Ruficoccus amylovorans: one gene and its partner. The main gene of each other region encodes a partner of the protein of the gene in region 2 in a complex. Links are inferred from orthologs where the notes say so. Each region holds a gene or a part of one and is shown on either strand. Other genes may lie near its edges.

What was found. The genes of interacting proteins can lie anywhere in the genome.
Region 1: the proteins of rpsG (region 2) and tig are in contact, whole or in part, in a crystal structure (PDB 3GTY), measured with the Thermotoga maritima proteins. The link is inferred for Ruficoccus amylovorans from one-to-one orthologs. Residues at the interface, in WP_004081843.1 of Thermotoga maritima: Lys34, Lys52, Lys55, Glu59, Arg62, Gln63, Glu66, Asn67, Lys69, Val71, Arg95, Ala109, Lys110, Lys111, Gly112, Arg113, Pro114, Glu117, Glu121, Ile124, Ala125, Tyr127, Asn128, Asn129, Thr130, Gly131, Lys135, Asp139, Arg142, Met143; in WP_004081061.1 of Thermotoga maritima: Glu122, Val124, Val129, Leu130, Tyr133, Glu188, Gly259, Ile262, Tyr263, Glu266, Ser270, Glu273, Gln274, Glu277, Arg308, Gln311, Ile312, Ser315, Tyr316, Glu325, Arg329, Arg336, Leu363, Phe366, Trp367, Arg373, Leu377, Arg381, Leu384, Glu387.

The regions. Positions count from the first base shown.
Region 1 is NZ_JACHVB010000052.1:162,294-167,632, forward strand. Bases 2,493-5,339 are described here. They hold tig (trigger factor), read right to left. Parts: upstream 4,665-5,339; coding sequence 3,321-4,664; downstream 2,493-3,320. Other genes in these bases: clpX (ATP-dependent Clp protease ATP-binding subunit ClpX), read right to left, coding at 2,493-2,607; H5P28_RS16265 (ATP-dependent Clp protease proteolytic subunit), read right to left, coding at 2,697-3,290; H5P28_RS16275 (type II secretion system F family protein), read left to right, coding at 4,768-5,339. In the rest of the region: H5P28_RS16250 (metal-dependent hydrolase), read left to right, coding at 1-12; H5P28_RS16255 (hypothetical protein), read right to left, coding at 267-1,133; more of clpX, read right to left, coding at 1,297-2,492. UniProt on the Bacillus subtilis protein: Involved in protein export. Acts as a chaperone by maintaining the newly synthesized protein in an open conformation. Functions as a peptidyl-prolyl cis-trans isomerase.
Region 2 is NZ_JACHVB010000013.1:60,722-68,502, forward strand. The notes cover bases 4,768-7,564. They hold rpsG (30S ribosomal protein S7), read right to left. Parts: upstream 6,505-7,564; coding sequence 6,031-6,504; downstream 4,768-6,030. Other genes in these bases: fusA (elongation factor G), read right to left, coding at 4,768-5,987; rpsL (30S ribosomal protein S12), read right to left, coding at 6,519-6,899; H5P28_RS03545 (LOG family protein), read right to left, coding at 7,142-7,564. Also shown: rplV (50S ribosomal protein L22), read right to left, coding at 1-199; H5P28_RS03495 (hypothetical protein), read right to left, coding at 212-619; rpsS (30S ribosomal protein S19), read right to left, coding at 630-899; rplB (50S ribosomal protein L2), read right to left, coding at 921-1,769; rplW (50S ribosomal protein L23), read right to left, coding at 1,790-2,080; rplD (50S ribosomal protein L4), read right to left, coding at 2,093-2,722; rplC (50S ribosomal protein L3), read right to left, coding at 2,741-3,385; rpsJ (30S ribosomal protein S10), read right to left, coding at 3,497-3,805; more of fusA, read right to left, coding at 3,825-4,767; more of H5P28_RS03545, read right to left, coding at 7,565-7,729.

The sequences.
Region 1 (5,339 bases), on a different replicon or contig from region 2:
TTCGCCCAATAAAGAATAAGAATTATTAACCGCAAAGACACAGAGGCGCAAAGGAGGAGAAAATAGAGTCGAGCCCCACCCTTTGCGCCTCTGTGTCTTTGCGGTTCATATAAAAAAAACGTCCGCTTCCCCCTGAAGGGAGAACCAACGACTCTGGCGCTCCATAAAAACCGGCGATTCGCGTTCTCCTCTCCCCTTCCCTCATCTTCGCGCTTCCTTCGCGTCTCTTCGCGGGCAATCTCTTATCCCAGCTTGAAACAACGCTCCTACTCGGCTTCCAGGCCGGTGATTTCGAGAATCTTGTGGCGGTACGGGGCGAGGTTGACGGCGAGCGTGAGGTTGCCGAAGACACCGGAGCCGATCTGGAGCGTACCCTTGCCGGATTTCTCGACGCCGGGCTGGCCGGGATAAAGCTTGGTCACGGTCGCGATGATACCGGCCAGCTTCCAGCCGTCCTCGTCTTCGACAAAAACCGCTCCTCCCGAATCGTGCGAAACGGCCTGCGCCTCGTAGGGAGTACGTATGGACGGGTCTTCCGTGAAATCGGTCACAATCAGCGCTCCCAGCTTCGGGTGCTCGGTGAGCCCGGAAATGCGGTTTGTGCCCCAGCTTTTCGCACTGGCAGGGTGCGAAAGGATACCGGCGGCGTCAGCCTGCTCACGGCTCGGGACCTCGGTCCAGGTCCACGGCTCAGTCGCGCGGTTCACCTGCCAGTAGGTCACTTGGTCCGCGCAATCACGCCCCACCCCGACCATGACGACCAGTTGCCCGCGCTTGGGCGTGCTGCTGGTAATCGGCAAGGCGGGCATATCCGGCCACTCGGAGAGCCGAAACAGGCGCAGCTCGGCGTTGGGAAATTTATAGTCGCTGGCACCGTCCCAGGGGTAAACCGTATCCTCGATGCGAACATCGCGCGCGGGCAGATGCCGGGCTGTTAGCACCCAACCATTGCCGAGGTAAACCCCCGTCGCTCCTCCAACAAAGCCCACATACGCGAAACCGGGGTCAGCCGGTTCGCCATTCTCGCCCGTGGGGCAGTTGCGGTTGCCGCCCGGGTTGCCGCAGTTGACCAACCCTGCCGCCGGCAGCACTGCCGACAGCCACAGGAGCAGACACCAAACCGCAGCACGCACATACATTCGGCGCAGATAAAGCGAAAGAGACGATCTGCGCAAATCATTAGTGAAGGTTTTACGCAGAAAAAGCCAGGCTTAAGCCCTATGCCTTTAGCGCGTGTTCGGCCCTATCAGAGCGATGCCGCGTGCGCATCATTTCCACCCCGCCTCCGAACAGCGACTACGCCGCCGGTTCGTCAGCTTCCGGGGATTCCTCGCCGCGTCGCTTGATCTGGGGCTTGCGCGTGCCGCGCACGACCGGGGCGGAGATGATGACCTCCTCGATCGTATCGTCCTGCGGGATGTCGTACATGATATCGAGCATGATCTGCTCCATGATCGCACGCAGGGCTCGGGCACCGGTCTTGAGTTCGAGCGCCTTCTTGGCGATGGCTCCGACCGCGTCCTTGGTGAAGCGCAGGCGGACGTTTTCCATCGAAAAGAGCTTGGAGAACTGCTTCACGAGCGAGTTGCGTGTGTTTTGCAGGATGTGCTCCAGGTCGGCCTGGGTCAGCTCGTCAAGGACGGAAATCATCGGCAGGCGGCCAATGAACTCCGGAATCATCCCGAAACGGACCAGGTCCTCGGGCTGCACCTGGTGCATCAGCTCATCGCGCTCGGTCATCTGCGTGCGGCCGCTTTCAGCCGCAGGATCGAAGCCGAGGACTTTCTTGCCCGCGCGGTCGGAAATGAGCTTTTCCAGCCCGACGAAGGCCCCGCCGCAGATGAAGAGGACGTTCGAGGTGTTGAGCTGGATGTATTCCTGATTTGGGTGCTTGCGCCCGCCCTGCGGAGGAACGTTACACACGGTCCCTTCGAGGATCTTGAGCAGCGCCTGCTGCACCCCCTCACCGGACACGTCGCGGGTGATGGAGACGTTATCGGTCTTGCGGCCAATCTTGTCGATCTCATCCACGTAAATGATGCCGCATTCGGCCTTGCGCACGTCGAAGTTGGCCGACTGGAGCAGACGCAGGACGATGTTTTCCACGTCCTCGCCCACGTAACCGGCCTCGGTCAGCGTGGTGGCATCGGCGATGGCAAAGGGCACGTCGAGAAGCTTGGCCAGGGTGCGGGCAAGCAGAGTCTTGCCGCTGCCGGTCGGGCCGATGAGCAGGATGTTGCTCTTCTCGATCTCCACGTCGTCAAACTCCTCCGGGATCTCGATACCGACGTTACCGGAGAGAGACTGAAGGCGCTTATAGTGGTTATATACCGCGACCGAGAGCACCTTTTTGGCGTGCTCCTGGCCGATGATGTAATCGTCCAGATGGGCCTTGATCTCGGCGGGCCGGACCAGGTTGAACTGCTGTTCGCTGGCCGGAGCCTGCGTGCCGCCGCCCTCCTTCAGTTCGCGGTCGATGATGGTCTTGCAGACTGTCACGCAGGAGTCGCAAATGTACACTCCGGCCGGGCCCGCAATCATCTTGCGCACTTCGTTCTGCGATTTGCCGCAGAAGGAGCAGAAGGTCATCTTGGTCGATTTGGCCATGGATAAAAAGAGCCTGCGGAATCAGGCGTTATTCCGATGTTTTAGGGAAAGCCCCTGGCTGTGCAACTGCAATAACGCAGTCCGGACGCTTACTGGGCGGGCTTGCTTTCGATCACCTTGTCCACAATCCCGTAGTCGCAGGCTTCCTGCGCGGTCATGTAGAAGTCACGGTCGGAGTCCTGATTGATCTTATCCTCGGTCTGGCCGGTGTGCTTGGACAGCACGCCGTTGATCGTCTGCCGCCAGCGCAGGATTTCCTTCGCGGCGATGGAGATGTCAGAGGTCTGACCAGTGGCTCCGCCCGTGGGCTGGTGAATCATCACGCGGCTGTTGGGCAGGGCGTAGCGCTTGCCCTTGGTGCCGGCGGCCAGCAGGACGGTGCCCATGCTGGCGGCCATGCCCACGCAGTACGTGACCACGTCGCAGTGCAGGAAGTTCATCGTGTCGTAGATGGCCATTCCCGCCGTGACGCTGCCGCCGGGCGAGTTGATGTAGATGTGGATGTCCTTTTTGGGGTCATCCATCTGCAAGAACAGAAGCTGCGCGACCACGGCGTTGGCCACCTCGTCGTAAATCGGCGTGCCGATAAAGACGATGCGGTCCCGCAGCAGGCGGCTGTAGATGTCGTCGCGGCGCTCAGTACGTCCGTCGCGCTCGGTGATGAAAGGGATGATGTAGCTCACAGGTTATCTTCGGTGCTGGCCCGGAACGGCTCAGTGCGAATGCGAGTGCGAGTGAGCCTCTTCCGGTTCCGTTTCGGTAACGGTAGCCTCCTTGACCAGGAAATCAAGCGCCTTGTTAATAAGGATGTTCCGCTGCATCTCGACGACGCGCTGGCGATCCTTCTGGAGCTCCTTGACGAGTTCCTCGGGCTTCATGCGCTGGGACATGGCTTCCATGTAAATGGCGCGGTTGAGGTCTTCGTTCTCGACCTTGAGCTCTTCCTTCTTGGCCACTTCGGTCAGCAGGAGCTGGGCCTTGACGCGGGCGCGGGCGGCATCGCTGGCACCGTTGAAGAGCTCTTCCTTGCGCTCCTCGAACTGCTCCTGGGTCGCTCCCTGGGCCATGCTGCGCTGCATGAAGTCGCGCAGGAGGCTCTGGGTTTCGCCCTCGATCAGGCTTTCGGGCAGCGGGAAGTCCACCTTCTCGGCCAGCTTGGCAGCGGCCTGCTCGCGCTTCTGCTGCTCGGCGGACTGCTCCTTCTGCGACTTGATGTCGTCGCGGATGCGGTTGTTAAATTCTTCTTCGGTCTCGACCTGGAAGGTCTTCAGAAACTCTTCGTTGATCTCGGGGAGGACCTTTTCGCGAACTTCGTGCACCTCGATGTGGTAGGTGACGGTCTTGCCCTTGAGGGCTTCCAGCTCGTAATCCTCGGGGAAGGTCTCGTCGGCGTCCTTCACGTCACCGGCCTTCATGCCGACAACGCCTTCGACCACGGCCTTGACGCCGGGGCCCTGCTCAGAACCGGCTTCTTCCCAGGTGTTCTTCTGGGTGCCGAAGATCGGCTGCTCGGGCAGGAGGTCGGCCACCAGTTCGTCGCCGATCTTGCCTTCGTAGGAGACCTTGACGTAGTCGCCCTTCTTGGCGGGCTGCTCGACGACGTTGTACTCGGCGCGCTGGTTGAGCAGGTGCTCGCGGGCGTGCTCCAGCTCATGGTCGGTGACGTCGGACTTGGGCACGCTCAGTTCGAGGCCCTTGTACTCGGGCAGTTCGAACTCGGGCTTGATGTCGAAAGTGAACTTCAGCTCGGTGTCGGCCTCGTCGGAAAACTCGGGGTCGGCCAGCTCGACCAGGCTCAGCACAGTGAAACCGGCCTCGTCGATAGCCTTCTGGTAGGCTTCGCTGACGAGCTTCTGGCGAACTTCCTTCTGGATCTCCTTGCCATAGCGTTTTTTCACCATGTCCTTGGGAGCCTTCCCGGGACGGAACCCGGGCAGACGCGCCTGTTTGGCGAAGTCGCCCAGGAGGCTGACTTCTTTTTCGGCGATTTCGTCACGGGTGACGGTAACCGTTACGAGCTTGCGGGTGTCGTTGATATCTGCGACTTGTATATTCACGGGAATTGCGGATCGTTGAGAAAAAGATTCCGCATCTTGTCCGCCTTTGCCGCCGGGTCAAGGCCGGAGTCACATCCACCGGCTGTCAATTTTCACCCTCCCCATGACCCTATCGCATAAACAGTTGAGTGCGTGGTACCTGCAACTGCGACAAATGCTGGAGGCCGGACTGCTGATAAGCGACGCCGTGGAGACCGCGTCTGGCCCTTCCGGGCGAGAACGCGCGGCTCTCGCCTCGCGCCTGCGCAGCGGCCAGAACCTCGACGAGGCTCTCGGGCAGACCGACGGATGGCTGCCACGGGCCGACCGGCTCTTTCTCAAGGCGGCCGCGCTGACCGGTCAGCTCCCACAGACCCTGAGCAACCTCGCCGAGCGCCACCAGCGCATCGCCGGTACACAGATGAAGTGCCTGCTGGCCTGTCTTTACCCGCTGGCCGTACTGCACCTGGGCATCCTCGCCCGCGCCGTGCTCAAGCTGGTCGATTCACAGTCGGGGTTCCAGTTCGAGCCCGTCGTTTTCCTGAAAGCCCTGCTCCTGCCGCTGGGTGTGCTCTGGGCAGTGATCGCGCTGGTCGTTTTTCTGGTCAAAACCGGCAGCCCGGCCATTCCCTTCGTGATGAAGTTTCTCCCCGGCCTGCGCGGCTACGGCGCAGGGCAGCGGATGGCGGACCTGGC
Region 2 (7,781 bases):
CGGAGGAAAGGTTGTTGTTGTTTTCCGCGTTAGCGATGGCGCTGGTCAGCGTCTTGGCGATGAGCCGGGCGGATTTACGCGGGATGAAGCGAAGCAGATCGAGCGCTTCGGCCGCGGGGCGTCCCTGTACCTGACGGGCCACTTCGCGGACCTTCTTCGGGGACATGCGGGTGTACTTGGTTAGAGCCTGAACTTCCATGCTGGTTGCAATTTAAATATTAATCGTCTTGATGCTGACGCCGTCGCCGGAGCGGATGGCTTCGCCGGATTCGAGGTTGAGGATGAGGCCGGCGGCGCGGTTACCGCGCACATCGACCAGGATCAGGTCGGCCACGTTCTGTCCCGAGCGGCTCACCTGGCAAACCATGCCGAGGCGAAACCCCTGATCCAGACCGTTGTTGAGGATGACCACATCGGTGACGCTGGTCTGCGCCACCCCGAAGACCGTCGTGCGGCCCGTCGGGTAAATCGAATTTTCGACAAACAAGGGGCGTTCGGCAACGGCCTTGGCCGGTGCGTCAGCACTCCCCTGCTCCACGGCGGCGTCCTGCGCGCGGCTCACCGCACTCCCGGCCATCAGCAGGGAGAAAAGAGCGATGAGTTGTGCGCGCTTGAACATGTGTGGATGACTACTTCTTGGTGTGCGGCTGGTGTCCCTTGAAGCTGCGGGTCGGAGCGAACTCGCCGAGCTTGTGGCCAACCATGTTTTCGGTCACGTGGACGGGGATGAAGCCTTTGCCATTGTGAACGTTGATGTTGAGGCCGACAAAGTCCGGGGTGATGGTGGAGCGGCGTGACCAGGTCTGGAAAGGCTTGTGTGTGCCTTCGGCCTGGGCCTTTTCCACTTTATCCATCAGCTTCGGATCGACGAAGAAGCCTTTCTTGATTGAACGTGCCATATCGTAAAAATCGTTGTCGGGTTACTTGCGCTTGAACTTCTTGCCGTTGCGACGGACAAGGATCATGGAGTTCGAGGGCTTGGACTTGGTGCGGGTCGGGAAGCCCTTCGAGAGCTGGCCCCAAGGCGAAACAGGATGGCCACCACCGGAGGTCTTGGCTTCACCACCACCCATCGGGTGATCGACAGGGTTCATAGCGACACCACGGACGCGGGGGCGCTTGCCCTTCCAGCGGTTACGACCGGCCTTACCGATGCTGACACTTTCGTGCTCCTCGTTACCGACGCGACCGACAGTGGCGCGGCAATCAGAGTGGACCATGCGGATTTCTCCGGAGGGCAGCTTGATCGTGGCACGCTTGCCTTCGATCGAAATGAGCGAGGCGGACTGACCGGCGGAACGAGCGATCTGGGCTCCGCGACCGGGCTGCATCTCGATCGCGTGGATCGTGGTGGCCGGCGGGATCATCTTGAGCGGCACGCACAGGCCGGGCGTGAATTCCTCGACCGGGCTGTTGGTGCTCAGCAGCTTGTCGCCTACCTTCAGCCCGCGTGGGCAAAGGATGTAGCGCTTTTCGCCGTCCTCAAACTTGAGCAGGGCAATGTTCGCGCTGCGGTTCGGGTCGTACTCGATGGAGACAATCTCAGCCGGGATGTCCAGCTTGTCACGACGGAAGTCGATGATACGGTAAAGGCGCTTGTGGCCACCTCCGCGACGGCGAGAAGTGATGCGGCCGTAGTTGTTACGGCCCTTCTTGCGGTGACGCGAGACGGTGAGGCTCTTTTCCGGATTGTTCTTGGCGAGTTCCTGGCGGCTTTTGCTATGAAAGCGCTGTGAGGGTGTAATGGGTTTGGTCTTTACAATGGCCATGGCTTTCGCGGCTGAAAAGGTTAGACGGTCTCGATGGATTCACCCTGCTGAAGGGTGACGATGGCTTTCTTCATGTCGGGGGTCTTGCCGTACTGGCCGCGAACGGTGCGGCTGCGCTTGTTCTTGCCCTTGACAGTGAAGATGTTCACGCGGGCGACCTTGACGTTGTAGAGCTTCTCTACGGCCTCGGCCACATCGGTGCGTTTGGATTGCGGATACACCTCGAAGACGTGCTGATTCAGGTTCGCTTCGAGCTGGGCGGACTTCTCGGTCACGCGCTTTTCCTTGATGACTTTATCGGGTGAAATCATGGCTTGAGTTCCTTAGCGTTGGTTGGCGCGTTCGAGGATGCGGTTAAAGCCTTCTTCGCTGGCGACGATCTTGTCGAAGCGCATCAGGTCCCAGGCGTTGATCGAGTCAGCGTCCACAATGTAGACGCGGTCGATATTACGCGCAGCCAGAGCGGCGTTGTCGTTGAACTCGCTGTCAACGATGAGCACCTTGCCCTTGGGCTGGATCTTGCCGATGAGGCTGTTGAAGAGCTTGGTCTTGGGCTGCTCGACTTCGAACTTTTCGATCAGGTCGAGGCCGCCTTCGGAAGCCTTGTTGAACAGAGCGCGCTTGAACGCGAGGGTCTTGACACGCTTGTTGATGTGCTTCGACCAGTCGCGGACCTTCGGGCCGTGGGCGACGCCACCACCGACGAAGATCGGAGCGCCGCGGTCGCCGTGACGGGCGTTACCGGTGCCCTTCTGGCGGTAGACCTTCTTGCCGGTGCGGTTAACATCGGAGCGGGTCTTCGCCTTGGCGGTGCCCTGACGGTTGTTGGCCTGGTAGGCCACGATCACGTCCTTGAGCGCCTGGAGGCCCTTGTTGCCTTCGAACGCCGGGAAGTTGTCAAAATCCTTCTCCGTGCTGGAGGAAGCGTCTGCGGAATATACCTTGAATTTCATAGCTGGCGTCCCCTTCCCTTACTTCTGCTTCTTGGTTTTGATCGCCTTGCGGATGAACACCGTGCCGCCCTTGGGGCCGTGCACGCTGCCGCGGATCAGGATCAGGTTCTGGTCCTCGATGATACGGACGATATCGAGATTCTGGGTGGTACGACGGGCATTGCCCATGTGACCGGGCATTTTCTTGCCCTTGATGACCTCACCGGGCCACTGGCACATCCCGTAGGAACCACCGCGGCGGTGCATCATGGAGCCGTGAGAAGCGGGCGAACCGGCAAAGCCGTGGCGCTTCATGACGCCCTGGAAACCATGACCCTTGGTCGTGCCGATGACATCAACCTTCTGGCCTTCCTCGAAACGAGTAACGGTGAGGGCGTCGCCGAGGCTGACCTCTTCCCCGTCGGGGATGAATTCGCAAATGTCGGTGACTGCCTCGACTCCTGCCTTTTTCAGGTGGCCCTTGATGGGCTTGGAGACGCGGTGGGCCTTCTGGTCCACACCGAAACCGATCTGGATGGCATCGTAACCATCCTTGCCGTCGGCAGTCTTGATTTGAAGGACCGGGCAAGGGCCGGCTTGTACTACAGTGACCGGGACGAGACGGTTTTCACCGTCATAAACTTGGGTCATCCCGATTTTTTTACCAATCAGTGTCAGGCTCATAGCTCATTGGCAGGTGGAAACCATATCTGGCTTCCGTTTCCTAGACCTGCGTGAGGGGTTAAATGTGATGTAAATGGTCTGCTTCTCGAAAGAAGTAAAGAGTGTGTTTTATTAAACGTTGATGGTGATGTCCACACCTGCCGGGAGGTTGAGCTTCTTGAGCTCGTCCACCGTCTGGGCGGTCGGTTCCATGATGTCGATCAGGCGCTTGTGCGTGCGAAGCTCGAACTGCTCCATGGACTTCTTGTCCACATGCGGGGAGCGGTTGACGGAGAGCTTCTCGATGCGGGTCGGCAGCGGAACGGGGCCGCTCACACGTGCGCCGGAGCGCTTGGCGGTTTCCACGATGTCGCTGGCCGACTGGTCGATGACGCGAAAGTCGAATCCCTTGAGTTTAATGCGTATGCGTTGTCCGGTCATTGCGGTAAGTGTTCTGGGCTTAGCTACGGGCCTTGTTTTTGTGCGGTGAGGACTCGACAATCGAGTTCAACACGCTGGAGGGAACCTGGTCGAAGTGCGACGGGGTCATGGCGTAGTTGGCGCGTCCCTTGGAGAGCGAGCGCACGTCGGTGGCGTAACCGAACATGGTTTCGAGCGGAATGTTGGCGGTGATGATGGCAACGCCGCCACGACCGGCTTCCATGGACTGGATCTGCCCGCGACGACGGTTGATGTCGCCAACGATGTCGCCCTGGTACTCGTCCGGCGTGGTCACTTCGACCGACATGATCGGTTCGAGCAACTGCGGAGCGGCCTTGCCCATAGCATCCTTGAAAGCGAAAATACCGGCCATCTTAAAGGCCATTTCCGAGGAGTCCACTTCGTGGAAGGAGCCATCAACAATGCGGACCTTCCAGTCAATCACCGGGTAACCGGCGATGGTACCGTTGGAGGAAGCCTCCATGATACCGTCGGAAAGCGGCTTGATGTATTCCTTCGGGATCGAGCCACCAACGATTTCGTTGACGATTTCGACGCCCTTGCCCTTTTCGTTCGGCTCGATCTTGATGACCGCGTGGCCGTACTGACCACGACCACCGGACTGGCGGACGAACTTGCCTTCGCCGTCGGCGGCCTGCGTGATGGATTCGCGGTAGGCGATCTGCGGCTTGCCGGCGTTGGCTTCGACCTTGAACTCGCGGAAGAGACGGTCGCGGATGATTTCGAGGTGAAGCTCGCCCATCCCGGCGATGATTGTCTGGCCGGTTTCCTCGTCGGTGAAGACGTTGAAGGTCGGGTCTTCTTCCTTCAGGCGCTGCAGGGCCATGGAAAGCTTTTCCTGGTCGGCCTTCGAATTCGGCTCGACCGACATGCTGATAACCGGTTCCGGGAAGGACGGCGGCTCAAGCTGGATATCCAGGTCCCGGTCGCAAAGGGTGTCACCAGTGGCAACGTCCTTGACGCCGATCAGGGCGCAAATATCACCCGAGTAGGCGGTTTCGATGTCTTCGCGGGTGTCGGCCTTCAGAACCATCAGACGGCTGACACGTTCGGTCTTGCGGGTACGCGGGTTGTACAGGGCGGTGCCCTTGTTCAGCGTACCGGAGTAAAGGCGATAGAAGACGAGCTTACCAACGTAGGGGTCGCTCCAGAGCTTGAAAGCGAGACCGGCAACCTTGGCGCTATCGTCCGGATGGATGTCAATTTCCTTCTCGTCGTCGTCGTAGGCCTTCATCGGGGGAAGGTCCAGCGGGCAAGGCAGGTAATCGACCACGGCGTCCATCATCATCTGGACACCCTTGTTCTTAAAGGCGGAACCGGGGATCACGCCGAGGAACTTAAGGGACAGGGTCGCCTTACGGATGGCGCGACGGATTTCGTCCTGGGAAAGTTCGGCACCTTCGAGGTAGCGCTCGGCCAGCTCGTCGTCGAAGTCAGCGAGGGCTTCGATCAGGGATTCGCGGTACTCTTCGGCCTTTTCCTGCATGTCAGCCGGGATTTCTTCCCAGTTGAAAGCAACACCGGAGGCGTCCGACTCGTCGTAGATGGCGGCACGCATGCCGACCAGGTCGATGAGGCCCTTCAGTTCAGCTTCGGCACCGATGGGCAGATAAATCGGATGGGCATTACCGCCAAGCTTTTCGCGGATGCTATCAACGGCAGAATAGAAGTCCGCGCCTGTACGGTCCATCTTGTTGATGAAGGCCAGGCGGGGGACGTGGTACTTGTCCATCTGGCGCCAGACCGTTTCGGACTGGGGCTGGACGCCGGCGACGGCGCAGAACACCCCGATGGCACCGTCGAGCACGCGCAGCGAGCGCTCCACCTCGGCCGTGAAGTCCACGTGTCCGGGGGTGTCGATGATGTTGATGCGGTGCTCAATACCTTCGTAAGGGCCGAACTTCGTCTGCCACTGGCAGGAAATGGCGGCGGAGGTAATAGTGATACCGCGCTCGCGCTCCTGCTCCATCCAGTCGGTCACAGCCGTGCCTTCATGGACTTCGCCAATCTTGTGCACAACGCCGCTGTAGAAGAGGACGCGTTCGGTGGTGGTGGTTTTACCCGCGTCAATGTGAGCCGCAATACCGATATTGCGAGTGTACTCCAACGGATACTTCCGATTGGGGGAATTGACGGGTGAAAGGTCTGCGGTTGCAGGCATGGCCAGAAATTGGTCGGTGGTTACAAAAAATTGAAAAACGCGATTACCAGCGCAGGTGGGCGAAGGCGCGGTTAGCCTGGGCCATGCGGTGGGTTTCTTCCTTCTTCTTCACAACGCCGCCGGTGTTGTTGTAGGCGTCGATGATCTCCTGCGCGAGGGCTTCGCGCATCGGAGTGCCCTTGCGGGACTTGGCGGAAGTCACCATCCAGCGGAAGGCAAGGCTCTGCTGGCGTTCATAGGTGATTTCAACCGGGACCTGGTAAGTCGCACCACCCACGCGGCGGCTCTTGACTTCGAGCTTGGGGCGGGCATTTTCCAGCGCGCCAAGAAGCAGGTCGACCGGGTCGCCTTTTTCAAGCTTTTCGCTCACGCGCTCAAACGCACCATAAACGATGCGCTGTGCGGTGGCCTTCTTGCCCTTGGCCATAACCAGATTAATCAGGCTGGCAACCAGGGGGCTGTCGTAGCGGGGATCGGGAATGGGTTCCCGTTTAACGGCTCTGCGGCGGCGTGACATGATATTTTATTAAATTACTTTTTTTCCTTCGGGCGCTTGACCCCGTACTTGGAACGGCTGCGACGGCGCTTTTCAACGCCCTGGGTGTCGAGGGTGCCGCGGACAATGTGGTAGCGGACGCCGGGAAGGTCCTTCACACGACCACCACGAACGAGCACAACGCTGTGCTCCTGGAGGTTGTGCCCTTCATCCGGGATGTAAGCGATCACTTCATAACCGCTGGTCAGGCGAACCTTGGCCACCTTACGGATAGCGGAGTTCGGCTTCTTGGGCGTACGGGTCATGACCTGCACGCACACACCGCGACGAAACGGGTTGCTGACCAGGGCCGGAGACTTGGTCTTGGCCTTCTGCAGCACCCGGGGTTTCCGGACGAGTTGGTTGATAGTTGGCATGAAAAATCGGTGGGCTTAGAAAACATAAAACCCGCCGGAAACAGAGGTTGAGCCCTGATCCTGCGGATTTCGGGAAAGGCGACGAGAGTAGGCTATCACCCCGGTGATGCAAGCGATTTTTTCAGTGTTTTCGATTTTTTTTCAAAGAGACGAAAACACCCATCGCCAGAGCGCCTGCTCCGCGTCAGCATGGTATTGTAGGGAGGAATTGACGACTCCACCCCAATAAAAGTCAGGGTCAGTCAACACATTTCCGCGTCGGTGTCCACCCATTTCATGAAAACTTCGGGCTTTGTGCTCAGAAGCCGCTCCAGTAAAGGCTCCGGACGGCTTTCGACAATGAGCTGCTCCAGCTGCTCGCGCAGTAAAAAGCCCCCCTCCACCATCGCCTCGAAGAATCTGAGCAACGGAGTATAATAGCCGTCCACATCGAGCACAGCGCAGGGCTTGAGCTGGATACCGAGCTGCGCCCACGTGAAGACCTCCGAAAATTCCTCCAGCGTGCCTATGCCGCCCGGAAGCACGGCAAAGCCGTCGGACAGTGTGGCCATCGTCATCTTGCGCTCGTGCATGGTGTCCACCAGGTGCAGCTCCGTCAGTCCGTGATGGGCGATCTCCTTCTCAGCCAACATATGCGGGATCACCCCAATCACGTGCCCACTAGCCTCCAGGGCGGCGTCGGCTGCCGCGCCCATCAGCCCGGTGCGTCCGCCTCCGTAAACCAACGTATGACCGCCCTGCGCAATCAACCGCCCAAGCTGGCGGGCCGCATCGAGAAAAACGGGAGCTACACCGGCATTGGCACCGCAGAAGACACAGATATTGGCCATGCCCGGATGCTCTCCCCTTCCCAGCCGCTGGCAAGTCAGAATCCAAAAAAAG